DNA from 2 places in the Planotetraspora sp. GP83 genome. Region 1 is predicted to be linked to the other one. Evidence: riboswitches for the same ligand, from Rfam matches in the RefSeq annotation. Region 1 holds a riboswitch; the other holds the start of a gene.
The links. A riboswitch is a leader RNA that binds a small molecule or an ion and turns the genes downstream of it on or off. The one in region 1 is predicted to bind cobalamin.
Positions count from the first base shown of each region.

Region 2: linked by a shared signal. The riboswitch ahead of ABH927_RS08790 (ribonucleoside-diphosphate reductase subunit alpha) and the one ahead of ABH927_RS25290 (CbtB domain-containing protein) in region 1 are both predicted to bind cobalamin.

Region 1 covers NZ_JBGCBZ010000019.1:164,456-171,679, reverse strand. The annotation lists gene ABH927_RS25310 (cobyrinate a,c-diamide synthase) at 1-984, opposite strand, end outside; gene cobO (cob(I)yrinic acid a,c-diamide adenosyltransferase) at 1,018-1,620, opposite strand; gene ABH927_RS25300 (putative cobaltochelatase) at 1,622-3,625, opposite strand; gene ABH927_RS25295 (CbtA family protein) at 3,664-4,404, opposite strand; gene ABH927_RS25290 (CbtB domain-containing protein) at 4,425-4,637, opposite strand; cobalamin riboswitch at 4,671-4,813, opposite strand; gene ABH927_RS25285 (histidine phosphatase family protein) at 4,831-5,409, shown strand; gene ABH927_RS25280 (cobyric acid synthase) at 5,333-6,874, opposite strand.
Region 2 covers NZ_JBGCBZ010000005.1:26,358-33,581, forward strand. The annotation lists gene ABH927_RS08770 (iron chaperone) at 1-99, shown strand, start outside; partial or broken gene ABH927_RS08775 (IS5/IS1182 family transposase) at 190-339, opposite strand; gene ABH927_RS08780 (mechanosensitive ion channel family protein) at 330-1,451, opposite strand; gene ABH927_RS08785 (ribonucleotide-diphosphate reductase subunit beta) at 1,480-2,478, opposite strand; gene ABH927_RS08790 (ribonucleoside-diphosphate reductase subunit alpha) at 2,752-4,980, opposite strand; cobalamin riboswitch at 5,099-5,316, opposite strand; gene ABH927_RS08795 (Bug family tripartite tricarboxylate transporter substrate binding protein) at 5,361-6,326, opposite strand; gene ABH927_RS08800 (helix-turn-helix domain-containing protein) at 6,419-7,224, opposite strand, start outside.

The sequences.
Region 1 (7,224 bases):
TCCGCCGGGCAGCACGAGGGCTGACGCGCCAGCGGGAAGGGTCTCGTCGCTCAGCGGGTCGAAGACGGCCACCGTGGCCCCGGCCGCCTCGATCAGCTCGGCCTGCTCCGCGTACCCGAACGTGAACGCCTTTCCCCCGGCCACCGCCACGACCACGTCACCGTCACCGTCACGGCCCTCCTCGGGAGGCATACCGGCGAGGACCTGGTGTGGGTTCCACGCGGGGGCGTTGAGGGGGGACGCGCCGCGGGCGAGCCGTACGAGCGCTTCCAGGTCGCAGGTGGCCGTCACCAGCTCGCCCAGCGCCGCCACCGCGCGCACCGCTTCGGCCGTCCGCTCGGCGGGGGGCACGAGGCCGAGATGGCGGGAGGGCGTCGCGGCCACTTCGGTACGGGGGATGGCCCCGAGCACCGCGACCCCCGTCTCGGCGAGCGCGTCGCGGCAGATCTGCTCGTGCCGGGGCGAGCCGATCCGGTTGAGGATCACGCCGCCGATCCGTACCCGGGTGTCGTAGGACGCGAACCCGTGGACCAGCGCGGCCACCGATCGCCCCTGCCCGGACGCGTCGACGACCAGCACCACCGGCGCGTCAAGCACGCGCGCGACATGCGCGGTCGACGCGAAGTCGCCGCCGGACGCGCCGTCCGGCACGGCTCCGGCGTCCGGTACGGCGGCGCCGTCGTACAACCCCATCACGCCCTCGATGACGGCGATCCCGGCCCCGGCGGCGCCATGCAGTCCGGCGGCGCCACGCAGGAGCAGGGGCTCGATCAGCGCCTCACCGACGAGCCAGGGGTCGAGGTTCCGCCCCGGGCGCCCGGCGGCCAGCGCGTGGTAGCCGGGATCGATGTAGTCCGGCCCCACCTTGTGCGGCGAGACCGTGAAGCCCTTGGCCGTCAGGGCCGCCATCAGCCCCGTGGCCACCGTCGTCTTGCCGGATCCCGAGGAGGGCGCCGCGATGACGAGGCGCGGAAGCTCAGCCACTCCCGCCCCTCCCCCGCGATCGGACCGCGCCGATCACCATTCGATGCCCTTCTGGCCCTTCTGGCCCGCGTCCATGGGGTGCCTGACCTTGGTCATCTCCGTGACCAGGTCGGCGGTCTCCAGCAGGCGCGGATGGGCGTCCCTGCCGGTGATCACCACGTGCTGGATGCCGGGACGGCCGGCGAGAGCGGCCACCACGTCCTCCACATCGATCCACCCCCATTTGATGGGGTAGGTGAACTCGTCCAGCACGTACAGCCGGTAGGTCTCGGCCGCGAGGTCGCGCTTGATCTGCTCCCATCCCTCACGGGCGTCGGCGGCGTGGTCCTCCTCGGCGCCGGCCTTCTTGATCCACGACCAGCCCTCGCCCATCTTGTGCCACGCGACCGTGCCTCCCGCGCCCGACTCGCTGAGCACGGCCAGGGCCCGCTCCTCGCCCACTCGCCACTTGGCCGACTTGACGAACTGGAAGACCCCGACCGGCCAGCCCTGGTTCCACGCGCGGAGCGCGAGCCCGAACGCCGCGGTCGACTTCCCCTTGCCCGGGCCGGTGTGGACGAACACCAGCGGCCGGGTGCGCCGCTGCCTGGTCGTGAGGCCGTCGTCCGGCACCGCCGCCGGCTTCCCCTGAGGCATGTCAGGCCGCCTTCCTGCGCTCGTGGACGAGCTCGCGCAGCCCGTCCGCGGCCAGCTCCTCCAGCCGTACGGCTTCGCCGCCCAGCCGTCCCGCCAGCCGTACGGCGAGGCCGAGCCGTACGGGTCCGCTCTCGCAGTCGACCACGACGGAGGTCACGCCGCGCAGCAGCGCGGCGGCGCGGTCCACGTCGGCCGTCGCGCCCGACGTGACGCGTCCGTCGGTGACCACGACGAGCAGCGGCCTGCGTGACGGGTCGCGGAGCCGTTCGACCCGCAGCACCTCGGCGGCCCGGCGCAGGCCCTCGGCGAGCGGCGTGCGCCCGCCCGTGGGCAGGGAACGCAGCCGTGCCGCACCCGCCTCCACCGAGGAGGTCGGGGGAAGCACCAGCTCCGCGGCCGAACCGCGGAACGTCACGAGACCGACCTTGTCACGGCGCTGGTAGGCGTCGAGGAGCAGGCTCAGCACGGCCCCCTTGACGGCCTCCATCCGGCGGCGAGCCGCCATCGACCCGCTCGCGTCCACGGCGAAGAGCACGAGGTTGCCCTCGCGGCCCTCGCGTACGGCCTCGCGCAGGTCGCCGGGCCGCACCACCAGCCCCGGCCCGGTCCTGCCGCGTTCACGCTGGTGTGGGGCCGCCGCGCGAAGGGTCGCCGTGAGATGGGGCGAGGTGAGGCGGCCCACCGGCGTCCGCGACCCCGAGACCCGGCCGTACGGCGTGCGGGCTCGTGACCGCCGTCCGGGGCTGCCCGTGCCGAGCCCCGGGACGGTCAGCGCACGCACCCGGTACGGCTCGCCCGGCCGCGCGGTGGACGTGGCCGCCTGCCCCTTCCCGGCGCCACCGGCTTCGCCATCTCCTGTGCCACTCGTAGTCGTATCCGCCTGGCCGTTCTCCGCGCTGTCCGCCTGGCCGTTCTCCGCGCTGTCCGCCTGGCCGTTCCCGGCGCTGTCGGCCCCGCCGTCGGGGTCGGTGTCCGGGTCGGGGTCCGGCTTGGAGTTGTCGAGAAGCTCGTCGAGCTCTGACTCGTCGAGGCCGGGAGCGTCAAACGGGTCACGGCGGCGCCGGTGCGGCAGGGCCAGGCGGGCCGCGGCCCGCACGTCCTCGGCGGTGACCTCCGTGCCTCCTCGCCAGGCCGCGTGGGCGACGGCGGCATGGGCGGTGATCAGGTCGGCCCGCATGCCGTCCACGCCGAACGCGGCGCAGACGGTGGCGATCTGCCGTAGCGCGGCGTCGGAGAGCGCCACGTCACGAAGGCGGCCCCGCGCCTCGGCTATGCGAGCGGCCAGCGCTTGCTCCTCCGCCGTCCATCGGGCGGCGAAGCCCTCCGGGTCGTCCTCGAAGGACAGCCGCCGCCGCACCACCTCGGCCCGCTCGCCGGGGTCGCGTGACGCGGCCACCTCGACGGTCAGCCCGAAGCGGTCGAGGAGCTGGGGCCGCAGCTCGCCCTCTTCCGGGTTCATCGTACCGACCAACAGGAACCGCGCCGGGTGCCGTACGGACACCGCGTCGCGCTCGACGTAGCAGGTGCCCAGCGCGGCGGCGTCGAGGAGCAGGTCCACCAGGTGGTCGTGCAGCAGGTTGACCTCGTCCACGTACAGCACGCCGCGGTGGGCGGCGGCGAGCAGGCCGGGCTCGAAGGACTTCACGCCCTCGGTGAGCGCGCGTTCGAGGTCGAGCGAGCCGACCAGGCGGTCCTCGGAGGCTCCCACCGGAAGCTCGGCCAGCCTGGCGGGCCGCACCGACGCGTCGGGCCGGGGTCCGTGGGGCCCGTCGGGGCACGCGGGCTCCGGAGCGGCGGGGTCGCAGGAGAACCGGCACCCGGGCACGACGGCGACCGGCGGCAGCAGCGCCGAGAGCGCCCGCACGATGGTCGACTTGGCGGTGCCCTTCTCGCCGCGGATGAGCACCCCGCCGGTACGCGGTGACACGGCATTGAGGATCAGGGCCAGCTTGAGCTGATCGAGCCCCACGATCGCCGTGAACGGATAGTGGCGCGCGTCAGGCATCTCGCCTCGTTCTGTCATGAGTCATCGGTCGCTCCCGCTCACGCGGGGAGTGCGGGAGCGGGGGCGTAGCGGGACGTGAGCACGCGCTCGGCCAGCGGGCCGAAGATCAGCCCGACGCCCGCCCACAGGGTGACCTGCGTGCCGAGCGAGGCGAGCCGGAATCTCCACAACAGAGCGGCCGGGAAGTGGGCCGGCACCTCGTCGATCGCCGGGAGCAGCAGGCACGCCGCGGTCACGGCGACGAGGAACGCCGCCACGGCCAGCAGCGCCGCGTTCCAGCCGCCGTAACGGGGGGCGAGGCGGCGGCGCAGATAGAGCGCCACGGCGGCGAGGGCCACCGAGCCGGCGACGAGCGCGAAGTACACGACGGTCCGCTCCCGGAGACTGTCCGGGTCGCCGACCCCCGGCGGGTTCGCGGGGTACTTCAGGAACGGCACCAGCGCGACGGTGACGAACGCCCCGAGCGCGATCAGGGCCGCGGTGGCCCGCGCGCTAAGCGCGCCCAGGCGCCCGTAGGCGAAGGCGAACACGAGCGCGAAGACGCCGCCGATCGCGACGCCGTAGACGCCGACGGCCGTGGCGAGGCCCACGGTCGACTGGACGGCGCGGCTGAACGGCTCAGGTTCGGCCGCCTCCTCCGCCGCGTGCCCGACGTGGGCGCCTTCAAGGACGATGGCACGCCCGAGCTCCGGCTCGCCGAAGACCCAGGCGAAGACGAGAGCGAGGACAGCGGCGACCAGGCCCGCGAGCATGCCGCGGACCAGCAGATTTCTCACCATTGCGGTGACTCGTCCCCTTGTCAGTGACAGGGGAAGCCGAGCAGGTGACGGCCGTCGTGCACGAACTCGTGCACGCCGTTCCCGGAGATCAGGGCGGTGACGCCCTGCTCCGCGCCGACGAAGTAGAGGAGGACGATGGCCAGGACGCCGGCGAAGACGGCCCAGGGGATCAGCTCGCGGACCGGAATGCTGACCGGAACGGGCTGGGAGTGGGGAACGGCGGCTTGAGCCATGGGAAGAGCCTCCTCGGGATCACGCGTCCCAATTGGGGTGGCGGTGACGATGGAGGGTCTGACTCCCGGTCCCGGAGGACCGGTCACAGTGGCGCGGCCGTACCAGAGTCTCGCTGGCTTCCCCACATCATCATTAATGTCGCTTTACGCTACGACCTGACATACCGCAGCGTCAATTGAGCAAAGGGTCCGAATGACCGTCCGCCTGGTCCTTGTTTGTCACGGTTACACCGAGGCGATGCGCCGAGCGGCGTTCCCCCTCGACGAAGAACTGGACGAGCGGGGGCTGCGGCAGGCCTCCGACGCCGCCCCCCTGTACGCCGGAGTCAAGAGCGCCTCGTGCGGCCCGTCGCGGTGCTGCGGGGAGACCGCCGCCGGGCTGGGGCTGCACGCCGAGGTCGACGAGGGGCTGCGCGACTGCGACTTCGGCCACTGGGCCGGGAGGTCGCTCGCCGAGGTCCAGGCGGCCGATCCGGAGGGCGTCCGGGCCTGGCTGACCGACCCGTCCGCGGCCCCGCACGGGGGCGAGTCAGTGCTCGCCCTCGTCGATCGGGTCGGCGCGTGGCTGGCCTCAGCCGCGAGCGGGGTCGCGGTGACACACCCCGCCGTGATGAGGGCCGCGGTCGTCCACGTGCTCCGCACACCGGCCGAGGCGTTCTGGGCGATCGACGCCGAGCCGCTCTCCCGCCTCTCGCTCACCGGCCACGGGGGTCGCTGGCGACTCCGCCTGGCGGAAGCGCCGGCAGGCCGTCAGGAGCGCCGTTCTCGATGAGCGCGAGCAGCGCGTCCGTGTCGACGTGCCGCTCGATCAGGTCGCCGAGCGCGTCGAGTTGCCGCTCCCTGAGCGCGGCGAAGGACACCCCCGGCGACGGCGCGAAGCCGGTCCTCCCCGCGGCGGACGCGACCTCGGTCAGGAAGGCGCGGCGGAACTCGTCGTTCTCGAGCGCGCCGTGCCAGGTCGTCCCCCACACGGCCCCCGCCCGGCAGCCGTCCAGGAACGGCTCGGCGTCGCCGTCCCTGGACACGATCCCGTGGTGGATCTCGTAGGCCGCGACGCGGCAGCCGTACGCCTCTCCGACCGGCCGGGCGAGCGTCTTGCCCGCCGCGAACTCGACGGTGGCGGGGAGCAGGCCGAGCCCTTCGACCAGTCCCGCGCCCGACTCCACGTCGTCGCGGATCCACCGCGCGAGCATCTGGTAGCCGCCGCAGATCCCGAGAACGGGCCCGCGCCGCTCCGCGATGGCCGACGCGAAGCCGGTACGGCGGAGCCACCCGAGGTCGCTGACCGTGGCCCGCGACCCCGGCAGGATGACCAGGTCGGCCTCGGCGATCTCCGCGACGTCACCGGGCGAGCTGAGGAGCCTGACCACGACGCCCGGCTCCGCCACGAGGGCGTCGATGTCGGTGAAGTTCGAGATCCTGGGATAACGCACCACGGCCACCCGCAGGCTCCGCCCCGGACCGGGCGGCGCCTGCCGGACGCCCTGGTTGTCCAGGGCGAGCGAGTCCTCCAGGTCCATCCAGAGCCCGTCGAGCCATGGCAGCACGCCGTACACCGGGCGTCCGGTGAGGTCCCGCAGCGTGTCGAGGCCGGGAGCGAGAAGCTCGGGCGCGCCGCGGAACTTGTTGATCAGGAATCCGCCGATCAGCGCCTGGTCCTCGGCGTCGAGCAGCGCGAGCGTGCCGTAAAGGGACGCGAAGACGCCGCCGCGGTCGATGTCCCCGACGACGATCACGGGGATGCCGGCGGCGCGGGCCAGCCCCATGTTGGCGATGTCGCCCCTGCGGAGGTTGATCTCCGTGGGGCTGCCGGCCCCTTCGCAGACGACCACTTCGAAGGACGACCGGAGCCGCTGGTAGGACTCCAGCGCGACCTGCCTGAGGCGGTCCTTGTACGCGCCGTACTCCATGGCGTCCACGTCGGCCAGCGGCCTGCCGAGGACCACGACCTGGCTTCGCCGGTCACTGCCCGGCTTCAGCAGGATCGGGTTCATGTCGGCGGTGGGCTCCAGACCGGCGGCCTGCGCCTGCGCGACCTGTGCCCGCCCGATCTCGGCGCCGTCCGCGGTGACGTACGAGTTCAGCGACATGTTCTGCGCCTTGAACGGCGCGACCCGGACGCCGCGACGGGCGAGCCAGCGGCAGATCCCCGCCGTGACCACGCTCTTGCCGGCGTCCGAGGTCGTGCCGGCCACGAGCAGCGTCCCTTTGAGCGCCCCTTCCGGCGTTCGTTTCAACACAGGCCAACGATGCCAGCAGCCGGTCGGCTTCCCCTGCCCGGTATGGGATTCCGCTCTGGACCGCTCCTTTCGCATTTCTTCAAGAGTTAGTCAAAGTGCTGTATTGACACATAAACGTAACAGTCATAGCGTCCCCTCGGTGGCCATACCACGGCCGCCGAAACGCCGGACGCCCAGCCAAAAGCCGAGGCGACCGGCGCCATCCGGCGGGCGCGCGCGGGGCTACCCGCGCGCACTCCGAAGAAGGGAGATCCCCCCGGCCTGCCGATTCCGTACGGCAGGCGCAGGGCGGCGACCGCTTAGTCACCGGAGCGGTCCGAGGCCCGAGCCACGCCGGCGCCCGCGTC
Region 2 (7,224 bases), on a different contig from region 1:
GACGACGGCACCATGTGGCCGACCGCCTTCGCGCTGACGGAGTTGACCGCCGACGACGAGGCGAGGATCGGCACACTCGTGAAGCAAGCGGCGAGCTGAGGACTGCACTAGCCGTGACCAAGAGGTCCTCACGCGATGAGTTGAGGCGTCGCCCGCAGCTGAGGGCGCGGGCGAGCTTGAGGAAGGCATGAGGAAGGCTTCGTGGATGTCGGCGCGGACTTCCGAGCGGATGCGCGGGCGCCGGAAGGCGTGCAACAGGGCGAAGGTCTGCTCGGCAGCGTGGCGCTGTTTGCCCAGGCCGGAGCCATGTTCGGTGCCGCGGCGGACGATCAGCGGCCGGGGGCGGACGATGGCTCCGCGCTCCGCGTGTCCTCCACGCGGAGCCGGGGGATGGTCTCCGGGTACTTCTCGCGGATGAACGTGACGAGGTGCTCGCGGATGTCGCACCGCAGGTCCCAGGCGCTCGGCGAGTCCGCGGCACTCATCAGCGCGCGCAGCTCGACGAGCCCGGCCGGTGTGATGTCGGTGACCTGGAGGGTCCAGTCCTTCTGGTCCCAGAGCGGATTGGCCCGCAGAGCATGGTAGAGCTCCGTGCGCAGTTCCTCGACCGGAACGGACCAGTCCACTCGGAGGTAGACGCTGCCGAGGATCCGGGTCTCGTGCCGTGTCCAGTTCTCGAACGGGTTGGTGGTGAAGTAGGACACCGGGAGGATGAGCCGCCGCTCGTCCCACAGGCGGAGGGCCACGTAGGTGAGGGTCAGCTCCTCGATGCGGCCCCATTCGTCCTCGACGACGACCACGTCGTCGAGGCGGATGGCGTCGCTGAAGGCCAACTGCAGCCCGGCCAGCATGTTGCCCAGCGTGGACTGGGCCGCGACACCGGCCACCACTCCCGCGATCCCGGCGGACGCCAGGAGCCCCGCCCCGAGGGCCCGCACCTCAGGGAAGGTGAACAGCATGGCGCCCAGCGCGACGATCACCACAACGGCCGCCGACACCCGGCGGACCAGGGTGATCTGGGTGCGGATCCGGCGGGCCCGGCGGTTGCGCTCGCCCTGGACGTGCAGCAGGCGGTCCAGGACGACGTCGGTGACGGCGTAGGCCGCCTGGATGACGAGCCACGTCACGCAGGTGATCAGCAGCAGCGTGAACAGGTGCTGGAGAAGGCCGTGGGCCGCGGGAAGGGACATGTCGGGCGTGTAGACGGCGTTGGCGGTCACCAGCACGGCCGTGGCGAACCCCGGCCAGGTGCACCGGCGCACGACCGGGCCGGCGAGCGCCCATCGCTCCCCGATGAGTCGCGATTTCAGCGCTCGCCTGATCAGCTCCACCACGATGATCGCGGCGACGACGGCGATCGCCATGACTCCCCAATTCCATAGGGTTCCCGAATTCCACAGGGCTTCCGAATTCCACGCGGCCGACAGGACGGCGCCCCCCTTCGTCGTCATGGTGTTCCCTTTGCCCTCTTGAGGCGCTTTAGAACGACTCGTCGAAGCTGACGTCCCCCTCGACGGCCACCTGGTAGGCGGAGACCCTGCGCTCGAAGAAGTTCGCGAGCTCCTGGACGTCCTGGAGCTCCATGAAGGCGAACGGGTTGGCCGTGCCGTACCGGATGGGCAGGCCGAGCCGGGCGAGCCGCTGGTCGGCGACGTATTCGAGATACTGCCGCATCTGCTCCGCGCTCATGCCGTGCAGCCCGTCGCCGCAGAGGTCGCGGGCGAAGGCCAGCTCGGCGGCGACCGCCTCCTCGATCATCAGGGTGACCTGCTTGCCGAGGTCGTCGTCGAAGAGGCCGGGCTCCTCGCGCCGCACGGTGTCCACGACGTCGAAGGCGAACTCCATGTGCATGGACTCGTCGCGGAACACCCAGTTGGTCCCCGTGGCCAGGCCCCCGAGGAGGCCGCGGGAGCGGAGCCAGTAGACGTAGGCGAAGGCGCCGTAGAAGAACAGGCCCTCGATGCAGGCGGCGAAGCAGATCAGGTTGAGCAGGAACCGCCGCCGGTCGTCCCTGGTCTCCAGGCGGTCGAGCCCGTTGATCGAGTCGATCCACCGGAAGCAGAACTCGGCTTTGTCCCGGATCGAGGGGATGTGCTCCACGGCGGCGAACGCCTTGGCCCGCTCGTCGTGGTCGGGCAGGTAGGTGTCGAGGAGGGTCAGGTAGAACTGGACGTGGACCGCCTCCTCGAACAGCTGCCTGCTGAGGTAGAGCCGCGCCTCGGGGGCGTTGACGTGCTGGTAGAGGTTCAGCACGAGGTTGTTGGCCACGATCGAGTCACCGGTGGCGAAGAACGCCACGAGCCGGTTGATCAGATGCCGTTCGCCGTCGTCGAGCCTCGCCAGATCGGCCAGGTCGGAGTGGAGGTCCACCTCCTCCACGGTCCACGTGTTCCGGATCGCCGCGCGGAACCGCTCGTAGAACCCCGGATACCGCATGGGCCGCAGGGTCAGGTCCATCCCCGGATCGAGCAACATCATCTTTGTCACCTTCCTCTGGTGGTGATCATGCACAGGTTCCCGCGCATCCGGCATGACCTGCGCCAACCTCAATCGTGATCATGCAGAGGGTCCCGACCATGCAGGTCTACCGGCGCACGTGCCGTACGCGATCATGCACTGCCGGGCAGCTGCATGATCACGAATGGCGCACCCCCTGGGCACCCGGCGTTCACGGGAAGGCGTGCATGATCACGCGCACGGTCGGCGCAGGTCAGCCGGCCTTCGCGGGAATGTCTGCATGATCACGCGGAGTTATTGGCACGCTTCGCAGGTCTCGGGGCTTTCGAGGGAGCAGGCGATCGCCTCGGCGTCCACCGCCGGGGCGGACACCGTCGTCTGGGCGATCCGCGTCGCGGGGCGCGAACGCAGGTAATAGGTCGTCTTCAGGCCCGACCGCCACGCGTAGGCGTACATCGACGAGAGCTTGCCGATCGTCGGGGTGGCCATGAAGAGGTTCAGCGACTGCGCCTGGTCGATGTACGGCTGCCGCGCCGCGGCCAGGTCAATGAGCGCCTTCTGCGGCAGCTCCCAGGCGGTCCGGTAGAGCGCCCGGAGCTCCTGCGGGATGCCGGGGATGTCCTGCACGGAGCCGTCCGCCCGCTTGATGGCGTCGCGCATGGCCTGGGTCCACAGCCCCCGGGCCTGGAGGTCACGCACGAGATAGCGGTTGACCTGGAGGAACTCTCCGGAGAGAGTCTCCCGCTTGAAGACGTTCGACACCTGCGGCTCGATGCACTCGTAGCAGCCGGCGATGGACGCGATCGTGGCCGTGGGCGCGATAGCGATCATCAGCGAGTTCCGCAGGCCGGTCTCGGCGATCCTGGCCCGGAGCGCGGCCCACTCGCCGGGATGCAACGGCGAGCACGGGTAGTGGTCCAGGTGGAGCACGCCGTCCGAGGCCCTGGTCTCCTCGTACGACGGATGGCGCCCCCGCTCCGCCGCCAGATCGGCCGACGTGCCGTACGCCGCGAGCGCGATCTCCTCGGCGATCCTCGTCGACAGCGCCAGCGCCTCCGGCGAGTCGAACGGCAGGCGCAGCGCGAAGAACACGTCCGCCAGGCCCATCACGCCGAGCCCGACGGGGCGCCACCTCCGGTTGGCGGCCTCGGCCTCCGGCGTGGGATAGAAGCCGAGGTCGATCGTCCGGTCAAGGAACCGTACGGCGGTGCGCACGGTGGCGCGGAGCCGCGTCCAATCGAGATCCCCCGCGTCGAGGTGAGCGGCGAGGTTGACCGAGCCGAGGTTGCAGACGGCGGTCTCGGCGTCGCTCGTCACCTCGAGGATCTCGGTGCAGAGGTTGGACAGGTGGATGACGTTGCGCGGCAGCGCGGTCTGGTTCGAGGTGCGGTTGGCGGCGTCCTTGAACGTCATCCAGCCGTTGCCGGTCTGGGCGAGCGTCCGCATCATCCGGGCGTACAGCGCCCGCGCGGAGACCTGCCGCACGAACCGCCCGGAGTCCTCCAGCTCGCGATATTTCCGGTCGAAGTCGGCGCCCCACAGGTCGGTCAGCTCGGGCGTCTCCTTGGGGTCGAACAATGACCACACCCCGTCGGCCTCGACCCGGCGCATGAACTCGTCCGGCACCCAGTTGGCGAGGTTGAGGTTGTGCGTGCGCCGGGCGTCCTCGCCCGTGTTGTCCCGCAGCTCCAGGAACTCCTCGATGTCCGCGTGCCAGGTCTCCAGGTAGACGCAGGCCGCGCCCTTGCGGCGGCCGCCCTGGTTCACCGCCGCCACCGAGGCGTCCAGGGTCCGCAGCCACGGCACGATGCCGTTGGAGAGCCCGTTCGTGCCCCGGATGAGGGAGCCCCGCGACCGGACCCGGGTCCACGAGACGCCGATCCCGCCCGCGTACTTCGACAGCCGCGCCACCTGGGCGTACCGCTCGTAGATGCCCTCCAGCTCGTCGCGCGGCGAGTCGAGCAGGAAGCACGACGAGAGCTGCTGCCTGCGCGCGCCCGAGTTGAACAGCGTGGGCGAGCTGGGCAGGTACGTCAGCGTGGACATCAGGCGGTAGAGCTCCGCCGCCTCCGCGACCGCCGCCTCACCCACCGACGCCTCAGCCACCGACGCCTCACCCACCGAGGACGACAGCCCGCAGGCCACCCGCAGGAAGAAGTGCTGGGGCCGCTCCAGCACGCCGCGCGTGATCGGGTGCCGCAGCAGGTAGCGGTCGTAGACCGTCCGCAGGCCGAAGTACTCGAACCGGCCGTCCGCCTCCGGATCGATCAGCGCGTCGAGCTCCGCCGCGTTGGCCGCCACGAATCCGGCGATCCCGTCGTGCAGGAGCCCCGCCTCGTGCGTCGCGGCGACCGACTCCGAGAAGCTCCGCACCCCGTGCGCGGCCACGTCGTCCGCGATCAGGCTCCCCAGCAGCCGCGCCGCGACCTTGGAGTTCTCCGGGTCGGTGACGACCCCGGCCGCCGCCTCCTCGATCGCCAGCCACCGGCTCTGCCGCGGATCCGCGATCGTCGTCTGTGTCACGTGCTCTCCCTCGCGAACTCAAGAGCATCGCGAGACGGGCACACCTCGGCACGCGCACGGCGGCGCCGTGCCGTACCGCGGCGGACCCTCCCGCGAGGCCCGGCGGAGTGCGCGCGAGGTCCGCGCGCACGTCACCGGCAGGTCTTCGGACTCGCGGGCATCCGGTACGGCTCTCGCCCGCCGGTCCTAATGGCCGTCGCTTCCCAGGCGCGTCTCATCGCGCCCAGTGCTCAGTTGACGGCGGTCGTTCCCGCTCACCGCTGCGGGGCAGTCCCGGACTCCCACCGGGTTCCCTCTTGCCTCACCCTGGGGTGAACCAGCAACGTGTGGATCCTACATCTAGTGCCATGCGACGCAACAACCCCTACAGGTTGTGTCCGTCACAGCAGCCCCAGATCGCCGAGGACCCGCTTGGTACGGCCGGCCTCGCTGGTGAGCCACTGCCGGAAGTCGTCCCCGGCGAGGCACATCGGCGTCCAGCCGTTACGGGCGCACGCCCGCCGCCAGGAGGGCGAGCCGTCCACGGCCCGGCAGAGATCGAGCAGCGCGTCGCGCTCCCGGTCTCCCAGCGTGCCGGGGCCGAGCAGGCCGAACCAGTCGGCGTAGATGAGGCGCACCCCGGACTCGACCAGGGTCGGCGCGTCCACCCCCGCCAGGCGCTCCGGCGAGGAGACGGCCAGCGGCCGGAGCCGTCCGGCCGCGATGTGCCGGGCGACGTCCCCGTGGCCGCCGAACCCGATCGTCGCCCGGCCGTCCAGCATCGCGGCGACCGCCTGAGAGCAGTCTCCGAAGGAGGTGTAGTGAAGCAGCCGCAGGTCCACGCCGAGCCCCTGGGCGGTCAGACCGTAGAGCAGGTGGTCGGCCCCGCCCGGGGCCCCGCCCGCGACCTTGGCCCCGGACGGGTCGCGGAGCAGGGCGGCGGCGAAGTCGTCGAACGTCCGGAATCGGGAGTCCGGGGAGGTGACGAGCACCTCCCACTGACCGGCCAGCCGGGCGAGGGGCGAGGCGCCGACGGCGAAGGGCCGGGCGCGGTCCATCGCCGCGACGGCGATGAGGGCGGGATCCGCGACCATCAGGTCGCCTCGGCGTCCCGCCGCGACGAACCGCGCGACGGACGGCGTCCCACTCCCGCCGTCCCCCTGCCGGCTCCTGATGTTCACGCTGCGCGCCCACTTGCGGCCCTCGATGAGCGCCTTCAGCTCGCGGGCGAAGCCGTCGCACAGGTTCCCGGCGGACCCCGGGACGACGAGGGAGATGTCGCCCTGCGACGGCGGGCCGTCCGTCCCGCACCCGGCCGCGAGGGCCGCCACGCCCGCCCCCAGCACGAGAACCGCCCGGCGTCGCACGTCGGCACCTCCCCAGAAGCTCCCGATACGGACAGAGTACGGCTAATTACGCCATGTGACCATATTTCCGGCTTTGGGATTCGAACCCCCGATCAGGACTCGATCAGCACCGGCTCCTCGGTGATGCGGATCATGTCTCCGGGCTTGGTGAGCGTGCCGTCGAGGTGGCGGACGCTCGTCGCGCCGGGCGGCGGGACGGTGTCGGCCATGCCCGCGTCGGTCCACCTGATGACGGCGGGACGCGTTCCCCGGGCTCCCGCGATGGTGAACTCGCACTGCCAGACGTTCTCGGGCAGCGCGATGGGCAGGCCTCGCCCGCAGGCGCGGAGCCGGGCCCCCGACAGCCAGCGCTGCAGTTGCTCGACGGCCAGGGCGGCACGGGTGGGGGCGCCGCCCTCGGCCTGCAGCACGATGGGGATCTTCGTCCCGCCCCAGTTGTAGAAGTACATCCGGCGGAGGTTGTAGTTCGCGCCGTAGAGCCCGACGAGGTAGAACCGGGCGGCGTGGTCGACCGCCGCCTGGCTGTCGAGCGATCCCTGGAGCGGGATCTCGTACGTCGTGCCGGTGTTCCAGAGGGGCCGGTGCACACCGGCCTCGTGCATGGCCCGATCCACGAACCGGACGATCTCCAGCATCGTCTCGGGGGGATCCGCCGGGTGCCGCTGGAACAGCTTGATGCCCGCGGCGTCGCAGTACCGGTAGCCGCCGAGCATCGCGAAGCTCCGCAGCGCCTCGCGCGCCTTCGCCTCCCACAAGCGGCCCATCCCCGGGCACACGATGACCGCCCGCGGGTCGGCCTCCCTGATGATGCCGGCGGCCCGGCGGGTCATCTCCACGAGACTCCGCGGCGAGCCGTTGTAGAACCTGGGATCGTTGGCCAGCACCCACAGCTCGTAGG